DNA from 2 places in the Nonomuraea sp. NPDC054003 genome. Region 2 is predicted to be linked to the other one. Evidence: riboswitches for the same ligand, from Rfam matches in the RefSeq annotation. Region 2 holds a riboswitch; the other holds the start of a gene.

What was found. Region 2 has a riboswitch for cyclic di-AMP ahead of ACZ6YG_RS14695 (glycoside hydrolase family 25 protein). Riboswitches for the same ligand answer to the same signal wherever they lie in the genome.
Region 1: another riboswitch for cyclic di-AMP. It lies ahead of ACZ6YG_RS17805 (hypothetical protein); the one in region 2 lies ahead of ACZ6YG_RS14695 (glycoside hydrolase family 25 protein).

The regions. Positions count from the first base shown of each region.
Region 1 is NZ_JBVJKR010000006.1:275,932-282,829, reverse strand. It holds gene ACZ6YG_RS17825 (hypothetical protein) at 1-594, shown strand, start outside; gene ACZ6YG_RS17820 (roadblock/LC7 domain-containing protein) at 624-998, shown strand; gene ACZ6YG_RS17815 (hypothetical protein) at 1,021-1,392, shown strand; gene ACZ6YG_RS17810 (alpha/beta fold hydrolase) at 1,519-2,382, opposite strand; gene ACZ6YG_RS17805 (hypothetical protein) at 2,421-3,266, opposite strand; cyclic di-AMP (ydaO/yuaA leader) riboswitch at 3,452-3,589, opposite strand; gene ACZ6YG_RS17800 (DUF5302 domain-containing protein) at 3,744-3,944, opposite strand; gene ACZ6YG_RS17795 (rod shape-determining protein) at 4,105-5,127, shown strand; gene ACZ6YG_RS17790 (erythromycin esterase family protein) at 5,134-6,321, opposite strand; gene ACZ6YG_RS17785 (hypothetical protein) at 6,336-6,521, opposite strand; gene ACZ6YG_RS17780 (SAM-dependent methyltransferase) at 6,692-6,898, shown strand, end outside.
Region 2 is NZ_JBVJKR010000005.1:200,185-207,082, forward strand. It holds gene ACZ6YG_RS14670 (family 20 glycosylhydrolase) at 1-961, shown strand, start outside; gene ACZ6YG_RS14675 (class I SAM-dependent methyltransferase) at 951-1,451, opposite strand; gene ACZ6YG_RS14680 (cupin domain-containing protein) at 1,567-1,947, shown strand; gene ACZ6YG_RS14685 (MerR family transcriptional regulator) at 1,944-2,321, opposite strand; gene ACZ6YG_RS14690 (hypothetical protein) at 2,393-2,770, shown strand; gene ACZ6YG_RS14695 (glycoside hydrolase family 25 protein) at 2,814-3,584, opposite strand; cyclic di-AMP (ydaO/yuaA leader) riboswitch at 3,596-3,729, opposite strand; gene ACZ6YG_RS14700 (bifunctional polysaccharide deacetylase/glycosyltransferase family 2 protein) at 3,953-6,046, opposite strand; gene ACZ6YG_RS14705 (hypothetical protein) at 6,220-6,816, opposite strand; gene ACZ6YG_RS14710 (hypothetical protein) at 6,869-6,898, opposite strand, start outside.

The sequences.
Region 1 (6,898 bases), on a different contig from region 2:
ACCGAGCGCCTGCTGGAGGAAGGCCGGGTCACGCTCGGCGAGCTGCAGTACTGCGTGCTCGGCGCGGTGCTGGACGCGGCGTTCTTCCTGCTGCCGGTGACCGGCGCCCGGCCGAGGTTCCGGCCCGGCGAGGGGCACTGGCTCGGCGGGCGCTGGTACTTCGACGTGCCCGGCCTGGTGCGCGAGTGCGCGCGCCGCCGGGCACGGCTCGCCGAGACGTGGCCGCGGGCCGACCTGGACACCTCCCCCGTACGCGCCGCGCGGCGGATGCCCGGGCAGAGCGTGACGCTCAGCGACGTGCAGTGGGAGGTGGCGATCGGGGCCGACGGCGAGGCCACTCCCCTGGAGCTGGCCAAACGGCTGGGCCGGTCCGGTTACGCGGTCCTGCTGGCGGTGCGCAGGCTGGCGGCGGCGGGCCTGATCGTCGCGGCCGAGGGGACGGAGCCGCTGCCCAGGCGGGTCAAGCGGCTCGACGTCGCCCGGCACAGGGCGGACGCCACCGCCGGCGGCCCGCTCGGCCCGGTCGTCACCGGGGATCCCACGGACATCGAGCTGCTGCTGCGGCTCAGGAAGGCGTTGGAGGAGCTGACGTGAGGTTCCCCTCACGCAGGAGGAGGCCATCTGTGGAACTGCGTCAAGAGGTGCTCAAGGAGATGGTTCTCCTGCGCGAACGGACGGCCGACGTCAAAGGGAGCGTGGCCTCCACCATCGACGGGCTGACGATCGCCTGCGACCTGGCGGAGGACACCAGCGAGCACGTGTCCGCGCTGGCCGCGGCGCTGCTCGCGATGAGCCGGCGCATGATGATCCTGGCCGGGCGGGGCGACCTGGAGGAGACGCTCGTCTCCGGCAGCGCGGGCCACGCCGCGTTCTACGCCGCCGGCCCCACTGTCGTCCTCACAGTCCTGGCTGAGCCCGGCGCCAACCTCGGGCTGCTCCGGCTGGAGGGGCGCAAGACCGCCGCCGCGGTGGCGGCGGTGGCAGCAGGCAAGAAGTGACCATTCCTGATCGGAGGAAAGCATGGCCAGCATGGACATCTCTCTCAAGGAGATGATGGCGATCGACGGCTCCATCGGCGCCGCCATCGTGGACCACGGCAGCGGCATGGCGCTCGGCGCCCTGGGCGGGTCCAAGGACCTGGACCTCCAGGTCGCCGCGGCCGGCAACACCGAGGTCGTCAAGGCGAAGCTCCGGACGATGGACTCGCTCGGGCTCAACGACGCCATCGAGGACATCCTCATCACGCTCGGCGGCCAGTACCACATCATCCGGCCGATCTCCGGGCGCGGCGGCAAGGGCCTGTTCCTCTACCTGGCCCTGGACCGCGGCCGGGCCAACCTGGCCCTGGCCAGGCACCATCTCAAGGGCATCGAGGAGAAGCTGGAGGTCTGACCCCTCCCCCGAGAACCCGGCGGCACGCGTCCGGGCGCGGCGAGCGCGTGCCGCCGCCGGGGCGCATCTCGCGAGCGGCAGCCTCCCGGCGCTTCGCGAGGTGCGCCCCTTCCAGCTGTATCGCAATCAGCGGGCCGGGCCCGCGTGACCGGCGGTGAGCTTGGTGACGGCCTCGACGAGCTCCGGCCAGAGCGCCCGCGGGAGGTCGTGCCCCATGCCGGGGAAGACCTTGAGCTCGGCGCCCGGGATGGCCGCTGCCGTGGCCTGCCCCCCGGAGAGCGGGACGAGCTGGTCGTCGGCCCCGTGGATGACCAGCGCCGGGACGTTGAGCCGGGTGAGGGCCTCGGTCCTGTCGGGCGACGCCATGATGGCGGCGAGCTGCCGGGCGAACCCCGCCGGGTCGTGGCCGCGGTCGAACGCCTCCCCGGCCAGCCGCTGGACACGCTCGCGGTCGAGCTCGTACCCCGGGGAGCCGATGACCGACCAGGTCGCCAGCGCCTGGGTCATGGCCTCCTCCCGGGTGGTCACCGGCTTGGCGAACAGGACCGACCGGGCGCTCTCGCTCGGCGGGGCGACCGCGCCACCGGGGGTCGACATGATCGAGATGAGGGTGAGCACCCGCTCGGGATGCCGGATGGCGAGCGACTGGGCGATCATGCCGCCCATCGAGGCGCCCATCACGTGCGCGGCCGGCCAGCCGAGGGCGTCCATCAGCCCGGCGGTGTCCGCGGCCATGTCGTCCAGCAGGTAGGGCGCCGGCTTGCCCGGTGCGGGCGCGCCCGCCTCGTGGAGGTGGGTGGACATCCCGGCGTCGCGGTTGTCGAACCTGACGACATGGTGCCCCTGCTCGGCGAGCTGCTCGCACAGCTCGTCGTCCCAGTGAATGAGCTGGGCGCCCAGCCCCATGATCAGGAGGAGCGGGCGCCCGTCGGGAGAGCCGAAGCTCTCGTACGCGATGTCGATTCCATGAGCCGATGCGGTCGAGGTCACGGCTCTAGAATGACATTCTAATCGTGGTGACGCAAAGGTCAGCGGCGCACGAGCTTGCGGATGCGCTCGCGGCTCAGCACCAGGCCGCCGCCGACGAGGATCACGCCGCCGGCCACGGCGGCTCCCGCCACGTTGCTCCGCTCGGTGGCCGCGGCCGCCTCGGCGCCGCCGGCGGCGGGCTGCGGCTCGGCCGGGGCCTTGACGAGGTTCACCGGGTCGGCCTTCACGGGGCTGGTCTTCACGGGCTCGGCCTTGTCGCTGCCGGACTGGCCCGCGACGGCCTTCTCCTCGTCCTTCTTGTCCGCCTTGTCGTCCGCCTTGTCCCCGGCCAGGACCGGCGGGGCGGCCGGGTTGCGGTCCATGCGCTTGTAGGCGCCCTCGGAGAAGGCGACCGGGTGGTTCTTCAGGCCCAGGCCGTCACCCCACTTGGTGATGACGTACTCGACCTCGATGTGGCCCTTGCCGCCGTTGCCGTCCACCATGAGCGTGCGCGGGTTGAACTTCCCGCCGGTCAGGTCGGCGAAGGTCTTGCCGTCCAGGTCGAGCATGATGCCCTTGCTGGACGGGACGCCCGGGCCGCGGTCGCCGACGAAGAACGGCGCCTTCTTGCCCTTGTAGACGACGTAGCCCTCGGTCAGCAGCGGCCAGCTGGGGCTGGCGGCCATGCCTTTCTGCATGGGCTTGCCGCTGGCCGGCAGGCCGGTGTCACCCGCGCGGCCGGAGCCGTCGTCCCAGAAGTAGGAGGCCGTGGTCTCGCCCTGGAGCAGGACCTTCTCCGTGCCCTTGTCGGTGTCGGCGTGAGCTGCGGCGCCGGAGCCGAGCGCCAGCGTGCCGGCGGCGGCGACGATCGCGGCGATGGAACGCATGCTGAAACGAGCAGACATGAAAAACAGAAGTCCTTTGTGAGGCAACAGCAAAGATGCGCTCGCGGAACGACGTAGCCGGGCATCAAGCCGTACGGACGCTACGGTGGGAGCGCGAAAGGAAGATCAGGAAATGGTGCCGCTCAATCGGCGGCCGATGACATCCCGCGGTAGGGGGGACGGGCGCGGTGATTCATCACAGGAAAACGTCCTCTCCATCTCGCCTACCGGGTTAGCTGACGGGTTCGGACGTGGAGATGCCCTACCGGCCGCATGGGCCGGATTCACCCCAGAAGGTGGGTCCCCGGTTCCCGCGGGGGAGCGGGATTCGGCGCCAGGCAGCCGCCTCTTCCTGGTGAAGAGCCAAGGTCACTGCCTGGTAACGCCGACCAATCTAGCGAGCAAATCGGACAAACGCAAAGGTAAGCCCATGATTCGGGCGAAGATCTACCTAGAAAAAGGGGGTACGGCATGCCGTACCCCCTTGAACACCCAGATTCAGCCGCCGCTCTTGCGCCTGAAGGACCGCTTGCCGGCAGCCGGGCCGTGGGCTCCGTGGATCTTGGAATGGTCGGCGCCCCTACCACTGCCGCCAGATCCCGCCTGCTGGCCGCGCTTGCGCTCCAGTGCCTCACGGAACTTGCGCTTCATCTCGTCCTCGGGAGTCTCGTCGACTTCCGGCTCCGGGGTTTCCGCCATGAGGGCCTCCTGATGTGCGTACAGCCTCCAGCTTCGCACGCAGGCCTTGACAGCGCATAACCGGGATCATCGGCGGGACGCGCGCCGGCCACTTGGTGTTGCCTTGACCCGATCGAGGAAACACCACGGACATGCAGCTCTACCCCCCGGAGCCGCGGCGGTGAGCCCGCTCGCGTTCCTCGGCCGGGATCTCGCGATCGATCTCGGCACGGCCACCACCCAGATCTACGCCCCCGGCCTGGGCGTGGTGCTCAACGAGCCGTCGATGGCGGCGGCCTGCGCGGCCACGGGCCGCACGCTCTTCGGCGCGGACGCGTACGCGGCGTGCTCGGCCGCCAGCGGGGCGGGCACGCGGGCGGTACGGCACGACGACGGGATCGCCCGCTGGCCGGTGCGCGAGGGCGGCGAGCTCGCCGGGCGGCTGGTCAAGCACTTCCTGAGCAAGGTGCACGGGCACCCGTACGCCCGGCCGCGGCTGGTGATGGCGCTGCCCGACGGCGCCCCGCCCATCCTGAGCTCGGCCGTGCGCGACCTGGCCTACGAGGCGGACGCCAGGCGGGTGTACCTCGTGGAGCACGCCGTCGCGGTGGCGCTCGGCGCCGGGCTGCCGGTGACAGAGCCGGCCGGGCGCATGATCGTCGACATCGGCCCTCACCTGACCAGGATCGCGATCCTCGCCTGCGGCGCCGTCGTCGCCGCCGGGACCGTCCACGCCGGCGGCGACGCCGTGAACGCGGCGATCGCCACCCTGGTCGCCCGTGAGCACGGGCTGCTGGTCGGCGAGGCGGAGGCGGAGGCGGCCAAGCTCCGCGCGGGCCCGTCCTGGAAACCGCTGGACCGGCACGTGATCGTCCGCGGCCTCGACCCGGAGTCGCGGCGCGAGCGGGTCGCGTGGCTGCCCGTCCAGCAGTTGTACGAGGTCACCCGGGCGCCGGCCGACGCCATCGCCCGCGCGGCGGCGACGGCCCTGGAGCGCTGCCCCGCCGAGCTCGCCGCCGACGTCGCCGCGCACGGGGCGGTGCTGACCGGCGGCGGCGCGCTGCTGCGCGGCCTGGCCAGACGCCTGCGCGCCGCCATGGGCGTGCCGGTGCGGCGCGCGGACCGGCCCGTCGAGTCGATGGCACTCGGCCTCGGCAGATACGCCGACCGCCTGGGCGCCATCGGCCCCCGGCCCCCGCTGTGACAACCCTTACAGCGGGGTCGAACAGGTGCCGTGCGCGATGTAGGCGAGCCCGTCGAAGGCGGCGCCGAGCACGGCCGGGGTGAAGGTCAGCTTGTACGAGAAGCGCCCGGCCGTGGCGCCGTAACCGCGCACGTACTGCTGCTCGCCCAGCCACCGGGTCACCGCCTCGGGCCTGGGCCCGAGGCGCAGGTCGACGACGTGATCGCGGGGGCAGGCGGCGGCCAGCAGGGATTCGGCCACGTCGGGCCTGCCGGCGGCGGGCACCCGGTGGCGCACCGGCGGCCGCCGCACGTCGGGCCTGCCGAACCGGAGCCGCCTGGCCCGGAACTCACCCTGTCCGAACAGCAGGCCGAGCGCGTAGTAACCGGCGCCGTGACGCTGACGCAGATGATCTCCCATGACCGGAGCACCGAGGCGCGCGTAGTGGCCGGCGGCCACGTGACCGTTGTGGGCCCAGACGGCGACCTTCGTGGCCGGGTCCTCCAGCAGCCGGTCGACGTTGTCGGCCATGAACTGGTCGCGGGCCGCCCCGGCGGTGCGCGCCCCGTCGGCGTCGCGCATCGGCCGCGTGACCAGTGTCGCGAACTGCCGCACGGTCCTGGCGTGCGCCTCTCCCGGCCCGCCGGCGCCCACCTCGTCGGCCAGCCCGCGGGCGGCCGCCTCGATCGCCGGGTCGAGCGGCTCCCCCACTCCCAGGCGCGTCTCCCCCAGCACCGCCAGCGGCCCGAGCAGCTCGCCTGCCCGCTCACCCAGGTGATCGCGGAGCCACCGCAGCGACGCTGCGGGGAACTGCGGGTCGATCCCGGCGAAGCGCACCTTCGGCTCGGCGGTGCGGTTGTGCGCGCGCATCCACTCCACCACGGCCAGCATCTCCCGCGTCCGCCACGTCCAGAACCCGAGGTCGGCCAGCAGCCGCTCCGGCTCCCCCGCTCCGCCCAGGACGTAGGCGTCCAGGGCCTCGGACGCCGACACGCTGGCCTCCATCGCCAGCACGGTGAACCCCAGCTCCTCCACGAGGAACCGCAGCAGCCGGTGCTTGAGCAGGAAGAACTCCCGCGTGCCGTGGGTCGCCTCCCCCAGCCCCACCACCCTGACACCGTCGAGGACCTCGCGCAGCGGCTCCAGGCCGGCGACCGGCCCGCGCGGGTCGAGCCCGTCGAGCGGGACGGCCCTGGACGCGAGCCAGCCGGTCACCTCGGCCGCTCCCGTCACGACCTGTCTCGAAGACTGGCCAGGGCGAGCACCAGGCCGAGCACGCCCAGCGCGACGCTCACCACCGTCAGCGTCGCGCCGTCGAGCCAGAGATGCAGCAGCCCGAAGTCGCGGTCGAAGAACTGGCGGGCCACGAACCCGCCGAACCCCTGGATCATGAGAATGACTCCGATGAACCCCATGCGGGCAACGCTGACACCCCCGGCGGGCCCGCCGCATCGGACCAAAGTATCGCCCGCATCAGCCCTTGGCCCATACCGCCCCACCGGATCACCTCTTTCTAGAGGATAAAGATCCGTTCGTCACGAAAAAGCACTACATTTGCGGCAGAGGCTACGTGGAAGGCGAGGACATGGCGCAGCTTCCGGGGCAGATCGACCCCAACGTGCCCAGTGTGGCCCGCATGTACGACTACTACCTGGGCGGCAAGGACAACTTTCCCGCCGACCGGGAGGCCGCGGAGCAAGTCATCGAGCTCGCCCGCCAGACCGGTTCCGACATCCGCGAGGTGGCCCTGGCCAACAGGGGATTCCTCATCCGGAGCGTGCGGCACCTGGCC
Region 2 (6,898 bases):
GTACGAGTTCGCCGAGCACGTGCTCACCGAGATCGCCGCCATGACCCCGGGCCCCTACCTGCACATCGGCGGCGACGAGGCGTTCTCGACCAGCCACGCGGACTACGTCAAGATGGTCGACGCCTTCACCGGCAACGTGCGCGCCCTCGGCAAGACCGTCGTGGGCTGGAACGAGTACGCCGGCACCGCGCTGCCGCGGGACAACGCGGTGGTGCAGTTCTGGAACGGCAACCGGAACGCCGTGGCCGCCGCCGTGAACGACCGCGGCGCCCAGGTCGTGCTCTCCCCGGCCGCGCACGCGTACGTGCCGCAGAAGCAGGATTCGCGCCAGCCCGAGGGCGGCACCTGGGCGTGCGGCGGGCCGTGCGGCCTGGACCGCCACTACAACTGGGACCCCGGCACGTACATCCCCGGCATCCAGGAGAGCAGCGTGCTCGGCGTGGAGTCGGCGGTGTGGGGCGAGTTCATCCGCCGCGTCGAGCAGGCGCAGTACTACGCCTACCCGCGCCTGATCGCCACCGCCGAGGTCGGCTGGACACCCCAGGACCAGCGGGACTACGCCGACTTCAAGAACCGCCTGGCGAAGATGGGCGGCAGGCTGACCGTGCAGGGCACGAACTTCTTCCCGACCGCCGACGTGCCTTGGCGGCTGGAGATCCTCGGCGGATCGGTGAGCACCCGCACCGGCCGGCCCACCGGCGCCTCCTGGACCCTCACCGCGCCCGGCCACACCGCCGCCGGCCTGGAGGCGGCCGTCACCTGGAGCGACGGCGTCCAGGAGCCCGTGACCCCGGCCACCACCAGGGAGGGAAGCATCCCCGGCATGCGGATCAACGCCGCCTTCACCGTGACCTCGGCCAGGACCTTCAGCCGGCCCGGCACCTACACCGGCACGCTGACGGTCCGCACGCCGGGCGGCGCGCCCGTCACGGGGGACCTGACGGTCACCGTCACGGGGTGAGCTCACCCTTCAGGCACAGCAGGAGACCGCGCGTCAGGGTGGTGGACGTGAAGCCGGACCCGGCGAGCGCGGCCTGGACCTTGACCGCGATCTCCTGCGCCTTGGCGGCGCCCGGCGGCTCGTAGAACAGGTGGAGCGAGCCGCCGGGCGCGAGCGCGTGCTTGACCGCCGCCAGCTCGGCGGCGGGGGAGCGGGTCCAGAAGACGTTCACGTTGACGGCGAACACCTTGTCGTACGGGCCGCCGGGCAGCCCGCCGCCGTCGAGCTCGGCCTGCTCGATCACCGCGGCGCCCGCCTCGACGTGGCGGGCGTTGCGCTCGCGTGCGGCCTCGACCGCCGTCGCCGACCGGTCGATCGCGGTGACGGAGGCGGAGCGCTCGCAGAGCAGTCCGACGGCGACGCCGCGGCCGCAGCCGATCTCCAGAACCCGCTCGCCCGGCCGCGTCTCCAGGGTCTCGACGGCCCACAGCAGCCTCTCCGGCACCTTCATGACGGCGAAACTAGCACCGCGCCCGGTGTCCACCTGCCGGACATTACGTTTATGTCAGCTTTTGTCCTGGCAAGAGTCATACGCCAGCTTGAACCGCGAGACACAGGAGCCGACCGTGCACCATTTCGCGATCGCCACCGTCGCCGAAGAGAGCACCGACTTCCGCCGGGTCCTGTGGACCGGGGAGAAGGTCCAGGTCGTCACCATGACCATCCCGCCGGGCGGTGAGATCGGCGAGGAGGTGCACGAGGACACCGACCAGATCCTCACCTTCGTCTCCGGGACCGGAGAGGCCCGTGTCGGCGGTGAGGTCCGTCCGGTGAAGGCGGGCGACCTGGTCGCCGTCCCGGCGGGCACCCCGCACAACTTCGTCAACACCGGCGCCGCACCGCTCGTGCTCCACACGGCGTACGGGCCGCCCGAGCACGCCGACGGCACCGTGCACAAGACCAAGGAGGAGGCCGACCTGGCCGAGGCCGGCGAGGGCTCGCGCTAGAAGGACAGGCCGGTCGGGAAGCGGCAGTCGCCGGAACGGCAGTCGGCGAGGCTCCGGGCGGCGAGGTCGCGGGCCCGGGCCAGCTCGGCGATCCTGGCGTCGATGCGCTCCACCACCGCTTCCAGCCGCCACCGCTCGCTCGCGCAGGTCGCGCCGCCCGCGTCGTGGGAGCGCAGGGCGCCGGCCACCTCGTCCAGCGTGAAACCCAGCTCCTGCAGGGCCTTGGCGGCGCGGATCCTGGACACCGCCGACGCGTCGAACACCCGGTAGCCCGACGGTCTGCGCCCCGCCGCCGGCAGCACGCCGCGGCGCTCGTAGAAGCGGACCGTGTCCACGCTGACCCCGGCCTCGCGGGCCACCTCGCCGATCTTCACACCGCTCTCCTCTTGACTCTGGACCTAGGTCCAGACTCTACGCTCCGGAAGTGACGGAAGGAGAGCACATCATGGACACCCCACCGATCGTCTGCGACATGACCACCGCCCGCGACACCCCCGAGGAACGGCTGGCCGAGTACCGGCGGCTGTTCGGCGAGGCGCTCACCGGACGCGAGCGGACCGCCGGGGGCATCCGGTTCCGGTTCCGCGCCGGTGACGGGGTCGAGGAGTGGGTACGGGATCTCGCCGCGCGGGAGAAGGCGTGCTGCGCGTTCTTCGCCTTCGAGGTCACGGCGCCGGGTGACGAGGTGATCTGGGACGCCGCCGCACCCGATGACGCGGGGCCGATCCTGGAGGAGTTCTACCTGCTGCCGGAGACGGCGGTGGGCCCGGCCGAGCTGCTGCGGCGCATGGAGGAGCGTGGGCTCAGGATCCACCAGGGCTGAGACGACTGTGACGCCTCCCTCGCGGGAGGCGTCACAGAGCGGGTCAGGCCGGACGGCCCAGGCTGCGGAGCTGGTCGGGGGTCAGGGCCGAGACGTTGTGGTCGATGGGCTTGTCGGAGTACTGGTGGATGGTCCACGACTTCCAGTCCGCCGGCGGGGTGATCTCGCCCTTGGGCTTGCTGTAGTGGGCCACCCAGAGCGGGTACTCCGACAGTCCCGCGCCGTAGGTGTCGGCGAAGTGCCAGCCGCTGTAGAACAGCGGCGTGACGCCGGTCTTGGCCTTGACGTGCGACAGCCAGGCCTTGGCCCAGGCGTTCACCTCGGAGACGGACCTGCCGTTGGTCGTCTCCAGGTCCAGCACCAGCAGGTCGCCGGGCTTGGCGGGCTGGGAGTTCACCACCGAGAGGAAGTGCTCGGCCTCGGCGATCGGGTTGTTGCGCGGGTGCGCGTAGTGGTAAGCGCCGCGCACGATGCCCTTCTTGTCCAGCTCCTGCCAGTGCCGGGCGAAGGTCTTGTCGGTGAAGCCGGTGCCCTCGGTGGCCTTGATGATGCCGAACTCGGCCGGGCTGGCCTCCCAGTCGTGGTCGGGCTGGTAGTTCGACACGTCCTGCCCGTACGTGAGCTGGGCCGCCTGCTGTTGGGCGATGGCCGGGTTCGGCTCGACGGGGGCGGCGGCGCCGCCGGTGGCGGCGATGGCGGTGCCGGTCACGCTGGCGACGGCGGTGGTCCCCGCCAGCAGCGCGCCGGCGAAGGCGTACTTGAGACGGTTGCTGGGACGGTACTTCAGCGCAGCGGCAAGCTGAGGCTTGGGCATGAGGAAATGACTCCTTGCTTCCATGCCGCCTACCGGGTTAGCTGACGGGTTCGGAGTTGGAAGTCCCCTACGGACGCTGGCGTCCGATTCACCCCAGGAAGTGGGTCCCCGGCTCCGCGAGACGCGGATTCGGCGGCCGTGCGCTGCCCTGGCGTGAGGGGGACACCGTCAGGACAGCGCACGGTCCGGTCAATCGATGCGGCAACAGAGTTGGGGTATCACCGCGAATACGCAAAAGGTATATATGCAGACAAAAATATTGCAAGTATGACATATCCGGTTTGGCGGTTCGGGCCCGGGGTACAGCCCCCGAAACCCCTTGTACGTAAGGGAATCCGGCCTCCGGGTAAAATCTCCCGGCGGTGCCGTCACGGCGCCGCGAAAGTGCCCTGCCTGCGCACCGTGTGCCAGCGCAGCCGCACCCCGAGCAGCGCGGTCGCCACCGACTGGAACACCACCAGATACATCAGCTGCCGGTACACCAGCTGCTGCAGCGGCAGCACCCACAGCGCCGACACCCGCTCCCGGTCCAGCCGCAGCGCGTACCAGCCCGCCGCGGCCTGCACCACCACGAACCCGGCCCACACCGCCACCGCCGGCAACGGGTCGCCGACCGCCGTGTGGTAGACGGCCATCAGGTCCACCACCGGCGCCAGCAGCGGCAGCAGCACGTGGAACAGCGCCAGGTAACCCAGGCAGCGGCGGCCGAACGGACCCGGCTCGGCCAGCGCGCGGCGGTGCTTCCACATCGCCTGCATCGTGCCGTAGCACCAGCGGTAGCGCTGCCGCCACAGCTGCCCCAGGGTCGCGGGCGCCTCCGTCCACGCCAGCGCCCGCTCCTCGTACACCACCCGCCAGCCCGCCCGGCACAGCGCCATCGTCAGGTCGGTGTCCTCGGCCAGCGTGTCGGTGCTCACCCCGCCGAGCCCGACCAGCGCGCCGCGCCGGAACGCGCCGATCGCCCCCGGCACCGTCGGCATGCAGTCGAGCAGCTCGAACGCGCGCCGGTCCAGGTTGAAGCCGATCACGTACTCGACGTGCTGCCAGCGGCCGATGAGCCCGCGCCGGTTGCCGACCTTGGTGTTGCCGCTCACCGCGCCCACGCGGGGGTCGGCGAGCCGGCGCACGAGATGCCCGATCGTGTCCGGCTCGAACACCGTGTCACCGTCGACCATGACGAGGAACTCGTGGCGCGCGTGCCGGATGCCGGTGTTCAGCGCGGCGGCCTTGCCGGCGTTGTCCTGCCTGATCACCCGTACTCCCGGCAGCCGCGGCCCGGCGGCGGCCTCGGCGGTGCGGTCGGTGGAACCGTCGTCCACCACCAGCACCTCCACCGGCCCGGGGTACGCGGTCGCGACGAGCGAGCGCACGGTCGCGGCGATCCCCGCCTCTTCGTTGTACGCGGGCACGATCACGCTCACCCCCGGCGGGCGTTCCCAGGTCAGGGCCGGTCCCGGACCCCGGGAGCGCCGGGCGTGCACCCGGGCCAGCACCACCAGGAGCAGCAGCCGGGCCAGCGTCAGCACGCCGGTGGCGAAAAGCACCCACCACAGCGCGTCCGTGAACGCGTTCGCCGCGCGCTGCGCCAGGCCGAGCGCGGCGCCGGCGATCCGCTCCGGCTGCGCGGCCGGCCGGTGCGCCGACGGCATGCCGAGCGCGGAGGTCAGCGTCTCGGCGCGGTAGCCGGCCCGGTCCAGCCGGTCGAGCAGGCGGCCGACGGCCTCGACCGTCTGGGCGCGGTCGCCGCCGGAGTCGTGCATCATCACCACCGCCCCGCGCCCGCCCCGCGGGAACGCGGCCCTGGCGATACCGGCCGCGCCCGGCCTGCTCCAGTCCTCGGTGTCGAGGTCGGCCAGCGCGATCAGGTAGCCCTCGCGGCCGAGCATCGCCAGGGTGTCCCACTGCTCGCCGGTGATGGCGTCAGGGGTCGAGGAGTACGGGGGGCGGGCCAGCATCGTGTGCAGCCCCGTCGCCCCGGCCAGCGCCTTCTGGGTGAGGTTCAGCTCCAGCTCGGCCCGCCAGGCGGGGACGGCGGACAGGTCGGGATGGGTGTAGGTGTGGTTGCCGATCTCGTGTCCCTCGGCGACGATCCGGCGGGTCAGCTCCGGATGGGCGGCGATCTTCGAGCCGACCGTGAAGAACGTCGCCTTCGCCCCGTGCTTCTTCAGCGCGTCCAGCACGAGCGGCGTCCACTCCGGGTCGGGCCCGTCGTCGAACGTCAGCGCCACCGTGCGGGCCTTCGGGCGGGCGCCGGCCGGCTTCTCCCCGGTCAGGTCGAGCACCGGGCCGCTGCGGCGCACCGGCTCCAGCCACGACGCCGGGTCCCCGCCGCCTCGCTGGGGCCCGGTCTCGCCGACCACGTTCTTGACGAACCCGTCGAGCGTCAGCGCGCACCCCGCCAGCGCCACCCCGGCCAGCAACATCAGCCAGTGCCCCGAAGGCTCCACACCCCGCCCGGCCACCCGCCTCCTGCCCCGCCGCCGCCCACCCCGACGGACGTCACGCCCGTACGCCGGACCGGGCACCCGATCCGCCGCCTGCCCGATCGTCCCGCCGAGACCCGGGTCATGTGCCTGCCCCCATCCGGGCGCGGGAGCGCTGTCCGGTTGTGGGACGGGGCGTCTGCGGCGGGGGGTCATGAGGGGGTTCCGGGGGTGGTGGGGTTCCGGGTCTGGGAGGGCTCGCCGGTGGGGTCCGGGGAGGGGGTCGCGGCGGGTTCCGGTTGCTGGGTGGGGGTGGTCTCGCCGGGGGGTGCGGTGTCGCGGGCCGTCTCGGGTTCCACGGCCGCGCCCGTGTCCGGGGGCTCGGACGTACGGGACGGCCGCGCGGACGGTGAGGTGGGGCGGGCGGACGGGCTCTTGGCTCGCGTACGGGAGGGCGCGGCGGTGGTGCGCCGGCCGGAGGCGCGCGTGGGCGCTGACCGGGTCGGCGCCCGCCGGGACCTGGACCGGGAAAGGGACGGCTCAGGCTCGGCCTGCTCGCTGCCGGGACCGGCGTCTTCGGAGGGCGTGCCGCCGGGCGGCGGGCTCGCGTGCCGGCTCGGCCAGCCGCCGGCCGGCAGCGGAGTGTCCGCGAGCACCGCGCCCACGAGCGTCACCGTCGCCGCCAGAGTGAGCGTGCTGACCAGGACCGCGCCCATCGTGAACCACCTCCTCCGCCGGCCGCTGTGGTCGACGAAGACCGCGCCGCTGGGCGGCGAGGGTTGCTCTCGGGCGGGGGTGAGGGGCGACATGGCCTGCTTCTGGGAAACCGGGGGGTGGGGACAGCTGATCATGTATAGACGATCATGCTGACGTCAAGTTGATGCTCGAACA